DNA from 2 places in the Pedobacter sp. D749 genome. Region 2 is predicted to be linked to the other one. Evidence: riboswitches for the same ligand, from Rfam matches in the RefSeq annotation. Region 2 holds a riboswitch; the other holds the start of a gene.
The links. Region 2 has a riboswitch for cobalamin ahead of KYH19_RS09435 (TonB-dependent siderophore receptor). Riboswitches for the same ligand answer to the same signal wherever they lie in the genome.

Region 1 (7,617 bases), 2.6 Mb from region 2:
ATACCCACATCCTGTAGTCGCTCGGCAACCTCATAAACATTTTTGGTATTGTCGTCCCAGCCTAAGCGGGTTTTCACGGTAACAGGCAAATGCGAAGCTTTAACTACTGCATCAGTCATTTTTACCATTTTATCAATATCTTGCAATAAGCTGGAGCCAGCACCTTTGCAAACCACATTTTTTACCGGACAGCCATAATTAATATCCACAAGATCCGGACCTGCGGCAGAAGCAATTTCTGAGGCTTCGCGCATGTGATCGATATCTCCACCAAAAATCTGGATGCCGATCGGTCTTTCGTATTCGAAAATGTCAAGTTTTTGTCTGCTTTTTGCCGCGTCGCGAATTAAGCCTTCCGAAGAAATAAACTCGGTATACATCATGTCAGCCCCGTTTTTTTTGCATACGTAACGGAAGGGTGGATCGCTTACATCCTCCATTGGAGCGAGCAATAAGGGGAACTCACCTAAATCTATATTTCCTATCTTAACAGACATTTTCTATCTTCAACAATTAATAAAACACACAAAGGTACAAATAATGAATTTTGTAACACCCATCCGCAAAGGCAGCCACCCACTTTTACAGATATTTTTACTTTGCGTTTACTGGGCCGCTGGTGCGGTAATATGCACATTATTAGGTTTTATAGCCGTTGCAATTGTTTATGGCACCTCCATATTTAACGAATTTGGGATGATATTGAGTGGTGATCCTAAGTATATAACGGCCTTAAAAATAATCCAGATTTTTAGTTCGATCGGGATGTTTATATTACCTCCTATTGTTTTAGCTTATACAGAAGGACAAAAACCAAATACTTTTTATGGGTTTAATAAGCCATCTTTTATTCCCTTGATATTGGTTTTAGCGATCATGATTTTTAGTATGCCCTTTATGGAATGGGTAGCTGTACTTAATCAAAAAATGGTGCTTCCAGAGTTTTTAAAGGGGGTAGAAAACTGGATGAAGATGAAGGAACAGGAAGCTATGAAAATGACCATTCAACTCATTACGGTGAGGAGCAATTGGGATTTTGTGGTTAACCTGATTATGATAGCGGTATTGCCTGCTATTGGCGAAGAGCTCTTTTTCAGGGCAGGGCTACAGGGTTCGTTGCAAAAAATGATGGGCAATCATCACGTCGCCATTTGGAGTACGGCCATTATCTTTAGTGCAATCCATCTCCAGTTTTATGGATTTTTGCCACGCATGTTACTGGGTGCTGGCTTTGGTTATCTGTATTATTATAGCGGAAGCATCTGGTATGCCATGGTGGCGCATTTTTTAAACAATGCTTATGCGGTTTGTGCTGCTTTTTATATGCAAAAACATCACATGCCACTCGATAAAGCTGATGAACCGATTGGTTTTCCGTGGTATGGCTATTTAATTAGTGCAATAATTACCATAGCTTTGTTTAAATTTTTTAAAGATAACGCAACACGTGAGCGAAAATTGGGTTAAAGTATATACCACCAGCGATGCCTTTGGGGCAGAGGTATTAAAACAGGGACTAACAGAGGCTGGCATCCCGGCAGTAACAATAAATAAACAGCTCTCGGCTTATAATATTGGCGAAATAAATGTTTTGGTGAATAAGGTAGATTTCGATAAAGCCATAGAATACATCGTTCAAAACGAAATTGAATAACAGGCTAAACATCATCCATTTTACATCTCCCATTTTACATTTTTAACATGAAAACCAGGGCAATAACCGCTTTCTTTTTTACCATCGTAATGCTTGGCTCTATCTTTTTGGGGAGTTATACGTTTACAGTCTTTTACCTCATTCTAAGTGTTTTATCCTTGTTCGAGTTTTATAAGCTGATTAAAAATTCAGGTATCAGGCCACATCGGAATATTGGTCTGGCAGCAGGATCTTTAATCTTTTTAATGGCTGCAGGCTTACATTACTTAGCATATGATGTTAAATACCTGTTGCTTTGCATCCCGCTCATTTTCTCCGTTTTTATTACTGAGCTGTACAAGAAAAACAAAATTCCATTCGCCAATATCTCTTACACTTTTGTTGGTTTTGTTTATGTAACCATTCCTTTCTGTTTTTTCCACGCCCTGGGCTTTTTAAAAAACTGGAATGAATATAACTTTCATTTACCACTCGCATTTTTATTGATGCTTTGGGCAAATGATACAGGTGCTTATCTGTTTGGTGTAAAATACGGTAAACGTAAATTGTTCGAACGTCATTCGCCAAAGAAAAGTTGGGAAGGATTTTTTGGGGGTATGTTCACTAGTGTTTTGGTTGGTTTTGGTTTATCTTTTCTCTTTACTGAAAGCCCGGCTTGGGTTTGGGCTGGTATGGCTGTATTAATTGCAAGTTTTGGTACACTGGGCGATTTGGTAGAATCGATGCTTAAACGCAGTTTGGATACAAAAGATAGTGGTGGATTGTTACCTGGGCATGGCGGCTTATTAGATCGTTTTGATGGATTGTTATTGGCTGCTCCGGTAGTTTACGCCTACTTGTATCTGATTTTGTATTAAAGGTTTATTTATCGTCCTCGTTTGTAACGAGGATGAATGAGATTCACATTTGTAATGTAGTTTTGTTATTAGCGATACTATCGCTATTCTCGCTAATCCTCGTTATAAACGAGGACTATAATGTGTTTCTTATGCTGTAGCCGTTACAATATAATATTCCCTCTCTATCTTTTCGTCGGTCTTACTTTGCACCCGCTCTAATTTTTTAGCAGTATCTTTAATTGTAAAACCAGCTTCTTCTAATAATTGCATTACTTTTTCTATTCCATATAGCGTAAACCCATAGGAAGTAAAAGGAAGATTTTGCATAAAGGTTTTATCGGCAAAACATAAGGCAAAAATGCCATTTGGTTTTAAAGTGCGCTTAATTTCGTTAAGGTATTTGATTGGATTGCTCCAGAAATAGAGGGTATTTACGGTAAAAATTTTATCGAACTGATTATTTTTAAAAGGTAGCGTAGCTCCATCCGTTAGTTCAAAACGGACAGTACCTTTATCAATAAGATCGTGATTGATTTCTTTTGCTTCAGCAATCATCGTTTCTGAAATATCGGCTCCGTAATATTTTAGATTTTCTGCTTTTGATAATAATTGAGCGATATGGCCACCATTCCCATGACCGATTTCTAAAACAGTTTCATTGCTTTTAAGATCTAATGCCTCAATTGCAGAAGTGGTCATGCCGACATTACTGGTATGCATCATCTCTCCTGTTTTAATGCCATGTTCACCTTCAGGACAGCTTAATTGTTTCGCAATATTCTTTAACTCTTCTTCCGTATGTTGATGCTCCATAATCAAATTTAGAGATTTAAATCTGATGATTTCTATCCACTTTATAGAAGATTTATAATATTACTTGATTACCTGTACTGGCTTTTTGTTTTCATCGATGGCCACAAAAGTAAAATCGCCATGAACGGCCAGTTCCCTTCCTTCGGCATACATCTGTTCGATATAAATCTCTACATTAACTTTTAAACTGGTGTTACCCACATGGCTTACCTTACCAATAAGCTCTATGATGGTGCCTGCAGGAATCGGTTTTTTAAAATCAATCCTGTCGCTACTTACGGTAACCATAATCTGCCGGCTAAAGCGGGTTGCGGTGACAAAAGCAACTTCGTCCATTAAATGCATCGCTGTTCCTCCGAAAAGTGTATCGTAATGGTTGGTTGTATTTGGGAAAACGGCTTTAAAAATACTGGTTTTTGAATTTTCTATTCTTTCTTCTAATGTCATGGGGTAAATATATGATGAGTAAAAAGCTTTGACAACTTTCGTAGTTATTTTAAGTAGAAAGTTGCCAAAGTAAAAGAATTAATTCGCCTGAAGATCTGCTGATAACACTTTTTCAGTTTTACGCATCTCTTTTGCAGCTTCAACCATTTCGATCAATGCTTTTTTGGTTTCGTCCCATCCGCGGGTTTTTAAGCCACAATCAGGGTTTACCCAAAGTTGCTCCTGGGGAATAACAGCCTTTGCTTTTTTGAGCAATTGAACCATTTCTTCCCTCTTCGGAACCCTTGGAGAGTGAATATCGTATACACCCGGACCAATTTCGTTTGGATATTTAAAATCAGCAAAAGCATCCAATAACTCCATTTGCGAACGCGAGGTTTCGATCGTGATCACATCGGCATCCATATCGGCAATATTCTGGATGATATCGTTAAACTCAGAATAACACATATGTGTGTGAATTTGCGTATCGTCTTTCACTCCACTCGCCGAAATTTTAAAGGCTTTAACCGCCCAGTTGAGGTAAGTTTGCCAATCAGCTTTGCGCAATGGTAAACCTTCTCTAATGGCTGGCTCATCAATTTGAATGATTTTAATGCCTGTATTTTCCAGGTCACAAACCTCATCACGGATAGCCAGGGCAATCTGTGTACAGGTTTCTGATCGTGGTTGATCATTTCGAACAAATGACCATTGTAAAATCGTTACCGGACCAGTCAACATCCCTTTCATGTATTTTGAGGTAAGTGACTGTGCATAGGCGGTCCATTTTACCGTCATCGGTTTCGGACGCGAAACATCACCAAAAATGATCGGGGGTTTTACACAGCGTGAGCCATAACTTTGTACCCAGCCATTTTTAGAGAAAGCGAAACCATCCAGTTGCTCACCGAAGTATTCAACCATATCGTTACGCTCAAATTCACCATGAACCAAAACATCCAGATCGATTTCTTCCTGCCAGGTTACGGCTTTTGCTGTTTCTTTTGCGATGAGATCATCATACTCTTCAGTGGTAAAAGTTCCGTTTTTAAGCTTTGCTCTCCAGCTTCTTACCTCTGCCGTTTGCGGAAAAGATCCGATGGTTGTAGTGGCATAAATAGGCAAATTAAGCTCCTGTTGTTTTATTTTTCTAGTCGAAAATGGACTTAAACGTTTCGAATCTTGCTCTTTTAAGGCCAAAACACGCGCTTTTACTTCCGGATTGTGGATGATTTTAGAAACTTTACGATTAGCGATCGCTTTTTTGTTTTCCTCAAGTTTTTGCAGGGTAGATGCAGGGCTTTCGTTGGTGATCAGTTTTTTTAAGGTAGCTACTTCTGCAATTTTTTGTTTCGCATAAGCCAGCCACTGTTTAATTTCTGCCGAGAGGTTTTGTTCATTGGTTTCATTGTCCAGATCAACAGGTGAGTGAATTAATGAGCAGGATGGTGCTATCCACACTTTATCCAATCCTTTTTTTTCTACCACCTGATTAATTATGGATACAGATTTTTCGAAATCACTTTTCCAGATGTTCCTTCCGTCTACTAAACCTAGTGAAAGGATCGTGTCGTCTTTTAACGAGGCTAAGACATCTGTCAATTGATCTTCTGCTCGTACCAGATCGACATGTAAAACATTTACCGGTAATGAAGAGGTTAGTGCTAAATTATTGCCTAAGCCCTCAAAATAAGTAGCCAAAACAATTTTTAACCTAGGAAAAGCTTTTCTGATCTCTTTATAAGCATATTCATAAGCTTTCTTGTCTTTTTCGGTGAGGTCTAAAGTCAAAAACGGCTCATCAAACTGAACATATTCTATATCCAAAGCATCTAAACGGGATAAAATCTCGATATAAACCGGAAGGAGATTTTTGATCAGGTCTATTTTTTCAAAGCCAGTTTCTTTTTCTTTTCCCAGTAAAAGGTAAGAAACCGGACCGATTAGAACAGGTTTGGTGGTAATACCCAATTGTTTTGCCTCGTAAAACTCATCGATAATTTTAGTTGAGAAAAGTTTAAAAGGCTGGTCTTTGTAAAACTCGGGCACAATGTAATGGTAGTTGGTATCAAACCATTTGGTCATTTCCATTGCTACCACATCCAATCCCTCTTTCTGATAGCCTCTTGCCATAGCAAAATAGAGATCAAGTTCAGAATTTCCTTTTTTCAGGATCACTTCGTTGTACCTTTTCGGTATTGCCCCAAAGGTTAATGAATGATCAAGAACATGATCATAAAAAGAAAAGTCGTTCGATGGAATGATATCAATTCCAGCTTCTTTTTGAAGTTTCCAATTTTCGTGGCGAATGTTTTTTCCCACCTGAAGTACATTTTTGTACCCAGTTTTATCTGCCCAGTAATTTTCGCAGATTTTCTTTAATTCCCTTTGGCTACCTATTCGCGGATAGCCCAGATTTTGCGTTAGCATCTCTTTTAAAGATTAAGTAAATAAATCGTTTAAAAGCTCAAATCAGTATTTTATACTTTTCTGTTAAAATAAAAAAGGAAAGGTTACAGCACAGCCTGCCGACTCATCAGCAAAAAGCTTAAAGCAAGCATATAAAATTTTAATTTTATTGTGTACAATCAGACCTGACCAATTACTTTATAACGCGAAAGCACCGTCAATTCAATATAGGCAGGTCTCCTGACTTATTCCCGATCTTATCGCCTTCCCATCCCGGTAAAACGGAACAGTGGCATGAATGATAAGACCGTTGTCTTTTTGCTAAAGACAGAATTTACAGTTGCGCGACAGCTCGTGATTTGCACACGATTCCCTATTAATCCCGGTTGTAATTCCGGGAACCTGTATCGGTTGATGAAAAATAAAGTTAAGAACTTACATCAAGGCAAATGTATGGATTAGGATTTAAAACTTGTAACAAATTTACAGCAAGCCCTTTTTGGAGCTTATTCTCTGTTATATTTGATTACCTGACTTAAACTCTTATTATGATGAAAACCTGCTATAAAGGGCTTTGCATTGCTTTTTTAATGGTAAATAGCTGTGTGGTACTGGCCCAGGAAGTGCCCACTCCAAAATCGCATTTTGGTTTTGATATCGGCGAGGATTATCAACTGGCCAATTACACCCAAACAGAAGCCTACTTTAAAAAGCTTGCAACAGCTTCTAACCGTATTAAACTAGTTGATATTGGGAAAACCGAAGAAGGCAGAAGTCAGTATATGCTGATTGTTTCTTCACCTGAAAACCTGAAGAAATTAGATCGTTATAAAGAAATTTCACAACAACTGGCCCATGCCGAAATTACGCCTGAGCAGGCCAAAGTATTGGCACAGGAAGGTAAAGCAGTAGTATGGATAGATGGAGGCCTGCATGCAAATGAAGTGGTTGGCACCCATCAGCTGATCCAAACGGTATACGAATTTGCCTCCAGAAAAGACCCTGAAACTTTGCGTATTTTGGATAATGTAATCATTTTGTTTACTCATGCAAACCCTGATGGTCAGGAGCTGGTAAGCAATTGGTACATGAGGGATAAAGATCCGAAGAAAAGAACAACTTCCGGACTTCCTGTTTTGTACGAAAAATATGCGGGACATGATAACAACCGTGATTTCTTTATGTTAAACCTTAAAGAAACACAAAATATCGGTCGTCAGCTTTTTGTAGAATGGATCCCACAGATTATGTATAACCACCATCAGGCTGGTCCGGCAGGAACCGTTGTTGCAGGCCCACCCTATCGTGATCCGTTTAATTATGTTTTCGATCCAACACTATTAACCAGTTTAGATGCTGTCGGTGCGGCCATGCACAACCGCATGAATGTAGAAAACAAGCCTGGTTATACCCAGCGGGGAGGATCGGTTTATTCTACCTGGTACAATGGCGGTTTAAGAACCACAACCTATT
Region 2 (7,617 bases):
GTAGAACTTTTGCCTGGGCAGAGAGGCTCATATCGCCAATCTCATCCAAAAATAAAGTTCCGCCGTTGGCCAGTTCAAATTTACCGATACGTTGTTTAACAGCAGAGGTAAAAGAACCTTTTTCGTGACCAAACAATTCACTTTCAATTAATTCTGAAGGAATAGCAGCACAGTTTACTTCGATTAAAGGACTGTCGGCACGGTTCGATTTCTCGTGTAACCAACGCGCTACCAGTTCTTTACCGCTACCATTTGCACCGGTAATTAATACACGGGCCTCGGTAGGAGCAACACGCTCAATGGTTTCCTTAATTTTAGAAATGCTTTCAGATTCACCTAAAATCTCGCGGGTTTTACTTGCTTTACGCTTTAAAACCTTGGTTTCAGTAACTAAATTTCCACGGTCTAAACCATTACGTACAGTGATCAGTAAACGGTTTAAATCAGGTGGTTTCGAAATAAAATCGAAAGCTCCTTTTTTGCTGGCTTCAATGGCAGTTTCAACTGTTCCATGACCAGATATCATAATAAAAGGTAAGTCTGGCTTGATAAGCTGTGCCTGTTCAAGCACTTCCATACCATCCATCTTATTCATCTTGATATCGCAAAGAACCAAATCGAAATTTCCTTTTTTGATCATTTCGAGGCCGTCGATACCGTTGTCGATATCTTCAACATCATAATTTTCATATTCGAGAATTTCGCGTAAGGTACTCCTTATCGCACGCTCATCGTCAATTATTAATAATTTAGCCATTAGAGATCTATTCTTTAATTTTTGAAATGCGAATATATTATTTTTTAATTAATGTATAGTTTTTTATACAATTTATACGCAATAAACTTGATAAGGCTTAAACATTTAATCTCAATAGGAATAATCGAGTTTAAATTTGCTCAGATCTGGTTGATGCAATTTCTTGCGGTTTAATTCCACTTCATAAATGCTTTTGCCCAGGTTTTTCATAAACGGAAAACAAACTGTTTCGTATTCATATTTGTTATCGTTAAAAATTCCATCTTCGTTACTTTGAACAACCGCAGTTAGAAAATATTCAATTCCGTTTTTAAAGTCAACAAAATAAGAGTTGTCGATAATGTAGCCATAGCTATCGCCGTATTTATTAAAAATCCGGATGTTTGGATCTGGTGTTACCTGCGCTCTTCCATAATATAACATTTTAGCATAAGTAGGCCAGAATTCTTTAGAATTGTATTTAGGATAATCGCTCTCTGTTGGATATTTGCTCATATAGGTGTAGATGAGCTTATAGTCTTCAGGAGTAAGTTTAAATCTCTCTTTAACAGGAAATGCTTCAGGAAAGATCAGTTTCTGCATTAGTTTTTGCTGATCGTTGATGGCAAAGGCATTTTTTCCTTCTAAACTAAATGGTTTATTAACCAGTTTATCTGTACTATCTAAATAGCCTTTACCCATTACCAGATTGGTCAATTTCAATTCATATTCTTTTGGATCGTACTGTGCAGGTTGATCATACACTAATTTATCGCCATTATAAAACTTAATGGGATTGCTATGTCTGGCCGGTTCTCCTGTATCGCCAATGGCCAGGCGGTTTAAAATACGACTATTATTTAACCCGTTAGCTTTTAGTTTTTCATTAATTTCTGCTCTTCCAATAAATTCAAATAAGCGGTTAAAGGCATCATTATCGCTGGTAAGCAAAATCTTTTTAATATAATGTGCTATTGATGGAAGTTCGCTTTTAGCACTCGTATCTGTTAAAACCTTTGTTTGATCTTTAAACGCACTATCTGTAATCATTGTACTATAAGGCGTTAAGCCGGTACTTTTCAAAAGGTTCACTTTTTCAATAGCAAAAATGACTGCAGCAAGCTTAACCGTACTGGCAGGATAAAAATAATGGTGAGGATCTAAATTATAACTAAAGGTTTTAAAGGAGGGTTTATTCTTCGAATCACGGTTTATTTGGGTATAAAGAATCTGAATCTGGTTTTTATCTGGATGGTTAAGTACAGCTGAAAAAAGTGCAGGCTTGCTTTCCATTAGCTTTTTTAGAAAAAGAGTATCGGTTTTTTTTGCCATAACAGATAAGCTGATCAATGAAAATACAATAATTAAAATCCTTTTCATGGGTGGAAATTTGATTCCTAATTTAGCTTTTTCTGTTAGAAAGACTGTCTTCCATTCATGCATTTTACATATTGGTTAATTTTGTTACTTTTGCAGCGCTTTTGGTTTCCGGTTTTACACCCGGAATTAAAAGGGAATACAGTGTAAATCTGTAACTGTCCCGCAGCTGTAAGCTCCTTAACGGATTTCCAATCAATTTGCCACTGTCCCGACACGTCGGAATGGGAAGGCCGGAAAACCGGGAGTAAGTCAGAAGACCTGCCTTAGCATTATATTTCATAGCTTTCGGGGATTGAAGCTAAGGAGTGATGTACTTACGTATTCGTATTTTCATTTCTTTTCTATCTGTTGGCTGTGGGTTAAACTCACAATCAAAATGACACAAAAACATTCTGCCAATGCGGGCAAAATGCAGTTTTTTCTATTTTCTTCCATTTTATGGACAGGATTTTTATTGCCTTTAAATACCTGGGCACAAACTGACAGTATCAAAAAAGCAACTCAGCTGAAAGAGGTTCAGATCAGGGAGTACCGTTTAACTGAGCAAAGCAAATCACCAACACCGCTTCAGATCTTATCGGGCGAAGATCTGAAAAGAATCAATAGTTTATCAGTGGCTGATGCCATCCGTTACTTTTCGGGTGTACAATTGAAAGATTACGGTGGAATAGGTGGTTTAAAAACGGTAAATGTTCGAAGCTTGGGCACCAACCATACAGCAGTTTTTTTAGACGGCATCCAGATTGGCAATGCACAGAACGGGCAGGTAGATTTAGGGAAATTCTCGCTCAGCAATCTCCAAGAAATTGCTTTATACAGCGGGCAAAAACCTGAATTGCTTATTCCAGCTAAGGGTTATGCTTCGGCTAGTAGTATTTATTTAAAAACCAAAGAACCTGATTTCGAAGGAAACCAGCGACAACAAGTTGAGCTGGGTTTAAAAAGCGGATCGTTTGGATTAATCAATCCTTCTTTAATTTATCGCAATAAAATTAACGAGAATTTAATTGCCAGTATCAATACCGAATATATACATGCCGATGGGAAATATAAATTCAGGTATACCAATGGCGTTTTTGATACCACTGCGGTAAGAAATAATGGTGATGTAGAACGTTTCCGTTTACAGGCCGCATTGTTTGGCAAATTTAGAAACGGAAAATGGCATGCCCAGGCTTATTCATTTTTATCAGATAGGGGGTTACCAGGAGCTATTGTGGCCAACAGATTCGATTTTACGCAAAGAATCTGGGACCGCGATTTCTTTATCCAGGGGAGCATAGAGAAAAACCTATCCGATAAATTCAGCATAATTGTAAATGGAAAATACACTTATGTTTATCAGCGTTATTTAGATCCTGATTATGTAACCACCACTGGCTTTTTAGATAACCGCTTTAAAGAGCAGGAAGCTTACTTATCTGTATCGGGAAAATATAAAATCAGTTCGGTTTGGGAGGTGGCTTATGCATCTGATTATACCTTTCAGACTTTGGATGCCAATATTTATCGTTTTCCTTACCCAAGCAGGAATACTTTTTTAAATGTGTTAAGTTCATCTTTAACACTAGAACAGCTCACTATCCAGGCAAATGTATTGAGCACCACTGTAATTGATCATGTAAAGTTATATTCTTCAGCGGGTAACAAGCAGGTTTTTAGTCCAACGGTAATGCTTTCGTGGAAGTTTTTAAAGGATCGGGACATCAGGGTCAGGGCATTTTATAAAGACATTTTCAGGATGCCTACTTTTAATGATCTGTATTATACTTTTATTGGTAATACGCTTTTAAAGCCTGAATACACTAAACAGTATGATGTTGGTATAACCTATTTCAAAAACTTCAAAAATCAGCAATTAAAGTTTATTGATATCCAGTCTGATGTTTATTTCAACCGGGTAAAAGATAAAATTGTGGCACAACCAGGTGCAAACCTGTACCGCTGGATTATGTACAATATCGGTTTGGTCGATATTCATGGTTTGGAAATCAATGCCAAAACCGCATTTGAGCCTTTTACCAATCTACTGGTTAATGTTGGACTGAATTACACTTATCAAAAAGCAGTCGATGTGACTTCAAAACAGGAGGAAAATTATCAGGATCAGATTCCTTATATCCCCGAAAACAGTGGTTCATTTTTAGCACGCATGGATTGCCAAAACTGGCATGCAAACTATGGCTTCATATACACAGGTTTCCGTTATAATCAAAAGGCAAACAACATTTATAATTACATGGAGCCCTGGTACACCCATGATGCAGCCATTGGTTATGAGTTTAAGCTAAAAAAAGGAAGTATCAATATCAACTGCGAAGTAAATAACCTGCTTAACCAATACTACGACCTAATCCCAAATTTCCCAATGCCGGGTAGAAATTACAGGCTAACGCTAAATTATAAATTATGAGGCCTTTAAAATCTAAGATATATATATTGGTTTTATTGTTGGCTATTTGCGCCTGTAGAAAAGATCCCCAGCCTTTGCCTTCGGAAATTAGCAAGGTAGAACCAGAGCCAACTTCTGCCATTAAAGGTTTTTACCTGGTTAACGAAGGCAATATGAACATGAACAAGGCCTCTTTAGATTATATGGACCTGGTAAATGGCATTTATACCCGAAACTTATATAATGAGGTAAACCCAGATGTAACCAAAGGTTTGGGCGATGTGGGAAATGATATTGGATGTTATGGTAGCAAGCTTTATGTAGTGGTTAATGTATCGAATAAAGTTGAGGTGCTGAATGTGAAAACGGGAAAGAAAATCGGACAAATCAATATCACCAATTGCCGTTATATCACTTTCAATAACGGCAAAGCTTATGTAAGTGCTTATTTAGGTAAAGTTGGCGATCCGAAGGCACCGAATGGAATTGTGGCCGAGATAGATACCGCAGCACTCAGCATAAACCGTAATGTTGAAGTTGGCAGACAGCCAGAAGAAATGGCCATTATTGGTAGTAAATTGTATGTAGCCAATTCTGGTGGTTATAGTCCGCCGGATTATGAGCATACCGTATCGGTAATCGACCTACCTAGTCTTAAAGAAATTAAACGCATTGAAGTTGCCATTAACCTGCATCGTATAAAAGCTGATCGTTATGGGGACTTGTATGTGACCTCACGTGGTGATTATTATACCATCCCTTCAAAGCTTTTTGTAATTGATACCCAAACCGACCAAATTAAAAAGGTATTCAATATTGCCGCTGGTAATCTGGTTATCGATGATGATTACGCTTATATCTATAGTACAGAATGGAACTATATAGCGGGTAAAAATAACATTAGCTATAACATGATCAACATAAAGGACGAAACGATAATGGACCGCAAATTCATTACGGATGGTACTGAAAAGAACATTAAAATCCCTTACGGAATTGCGGTTAACCCTACCAGTAAAGATGTATATGTAACTGACGCTAAAGATTATGTTACGCCCGGAAAATTACACTGTTACAGCCCGGAAGGCCGCCTGAAATGGTCGGTTACTACTGGCGATATCCCAGCCCACATTGCATTTATAAATTAAATATATACCATGAGCAAATTTTACAAAAAACACATTTTAATTATCCTCGCCGCAACGGCTGTGTCTATTTCTGCCTGTAAAAAGGATAGATCAGAGATAGTGGAAAAAAAACAGATCATTACAGACACCAAAGGGATTTATATGCTTTGCGAAGGATTGATGGGGAATAATAACAGTGCCATTTCCTATTATGATGTAGCAACCAAAACTGCAGTTGCCGATTATTACAAACAGGTAAATGGCGTATCGTTAGGAGAAACCGCAAACGATTTAGAGCAATATGGCAGCAAAATGTATTGCGTCGTAGCAGGTATTCAGGGTACAAAACAATCGTTTTTGGATATTATTGATATTAAAACCTGTAAATCACTAAAAAGAATTCCATTCAATTCGACCACTGATGGTTATATCCCAAGGTTTGTAGCTTTCTACAAAGATAAAGCTTACGTTTCGAGATATGATGGAAAAGTGAGCCGTATCGATACCGCATCGATGGCTGTTGATGGTGAAATTACCTTATCGGAAGGACTTGAACAACTGGCAGTAGCTAATGGCAAGTTATATGTGTGCAATTCTTCACATCCTTATTATCAGAACGGAGCAAAAAACAAGGTATCAGTAATCGATTTAGCAACCTTTACCAAAACGAAAGATATTGCCGTAAACAATAATCCCGTAAGGATACAAGCGGCCGATAATGGTGATTTGTTCGTGGTATGCTGGAATGACTATATCATTAATAACAATCCATCATTGGATAGGATCAGCAGCGCTACGGATACCAAAATTGCATCTTACAATTATGATCTGGGTGCTATTGCCATCAATGGATCAACAGCTTATCTATCTAAAGATATTTACAGCAGCCCTGATATTAAAGCCCTTAATACCACTAGTGGCGCCTTAGGTGCAAGTTTAATTACTGATGGGCAGGTTATTAATACCATTTATGGAATCACCATTAATCCATTCAGCAAAGAGGTTGTGGTTGCCGATGCCAATAACTACAACAACAGCGAGGGTCTTACTTATTGCTTTGGGACGGATGGAAAAGTAAAGTTCAGCTTTAAAACTGCAGGTTTGCCGCAACATGCCGTATTCAATTACAATTATAAATACGAATAATAAAAGTATCCAAAAAATAAATAATCAATAACACATGAAAAAAACTTATCTAATAGTAATGCTCGGTATTGCAACCCTGATCTACAGTTGTAAAAAAGACACTGAAGTTGCACCAGATGTTAACCTCACCATTAAAGGAGAAACAATGACATCAAAAGTAAATACCAAAATCGCTTTTGCTGCCGGAACTAACAATGGCATTGAGTTTAATCACCAATGGAAGTTGGATGGTAAAGTGGTAAGTAATGTCTATAATTACGATTTTACGCCAACTAAAGCCGGCACTTATGTTATTGAGTATACCGCAAGTAATAACACTGGATCGTTTGCTCACAAATACACAGTAACTGTTCCGGTTCCGGTGGTAGAAATTACACCGAATAGCACCAAATATATCACTGCTGTTTTCGAATACCTCCCAGCACCTGGCCAGTTTATTAATGAGAATTTGGGTAGCCTGGCTGGCGCACAAAAAATTATTGGTGATGTAAACAAAACCGGTCTCATCAGCTTAGGAGGCTTTGGTGGTTATGTTATTTTTGGCTTCGATCATTCTGTAGTGAATAATGCAGGCGCAGATCTGGCTGTTTACGGTAATCCGATCGGAGGTACAACGCCATGGGCTGAGCCGGGGATTGTAATGGTAAGCCAGGATGTAAACGGTAACGGAAAACCTGATGATGAATGGTATGAACTGGCTGGTAGCGAATACAATAACCCATTAACCATTAAAAATTACGAAATCACTTATACCAATCCAAAAGGCTTTGCCAATGTAAACTGGACGGATAACCAGGGTAACAGCGGTACTTATGATGTAAACAACTTCCACAAGC

Region 1: another riboswitch for cobalamin. It lies ahead of metE (5-methyltetrahydropteroyltriglutamate--homocysteine S-methyltransferase); the one in region 2 lies ahead of KYH19_RS09435 (TonB-dependent siderophore receptor).

The regions. Positions count from the first base shown of each region.
Region 1 is NZ_CP079218.1:4,991,524-4,999,140, forward strand. Features, by position in the region: gene dusB (tRNA dihydrouridine synthase DusB) at 1-497, opposite strand, end outside; gene KYH19_RS20445 (CPBP family intramembrane glutamic endopeptidase) at 541-1,467, shown strand; gene KYH19_RS20450 (putative signal transducing protein) at 1,448-1,654, shown strand; gene KYH19_RS20455 (phosphatidate cytidylyltransferase) at 1,702-2,511, shown strand; gene KYH19_RS20460 (class I SAM-dependent methyltransferase) at 2,641-3,306, opposite strand; gene KYH19_RS20465 (acyl-CoA thioesterase) at 3,367-3,753, opposite strand; gene metE (5-methyltetrahydropteroyltriglutamate--homocysteine S-methyltransferase) at 3,832-6,165, opposite strand; cobalamin riboswitch at 6,357-6,565, opposite strand; gene KYH19_RS20475 (M14 metallopeptidase family protein) at 6,693-7,617, shown strand, end outside.
Region 2 is NZ_CP079218.1:2,353,115-2,360,731, forward strand. Features, by position in the region: gene KYH19_RS09425 (sigma-54 dependent transcriptional regulator) at 1-757, opposite strand, end outside; gene KYH19_RS09430 (serine hydrolase) at 869-2,116, opposite strand; cobalamin riboswitch at 2,202-2,397, shown strand; gene KYH19_RS09435 (TonB-dependent siderophore receptor) at 2,493-4,529, shown strand; gene KYH19_RS09440 (YncE family protein) at 4,526-5,656, shown strand; gene KYH19_RS09445 (YncE family protein) at 5,666-6,781, shown strand; gene KYH19_RS09450 (PKD domain-containing protein) at 6,816-7,617, shown strand, end outside.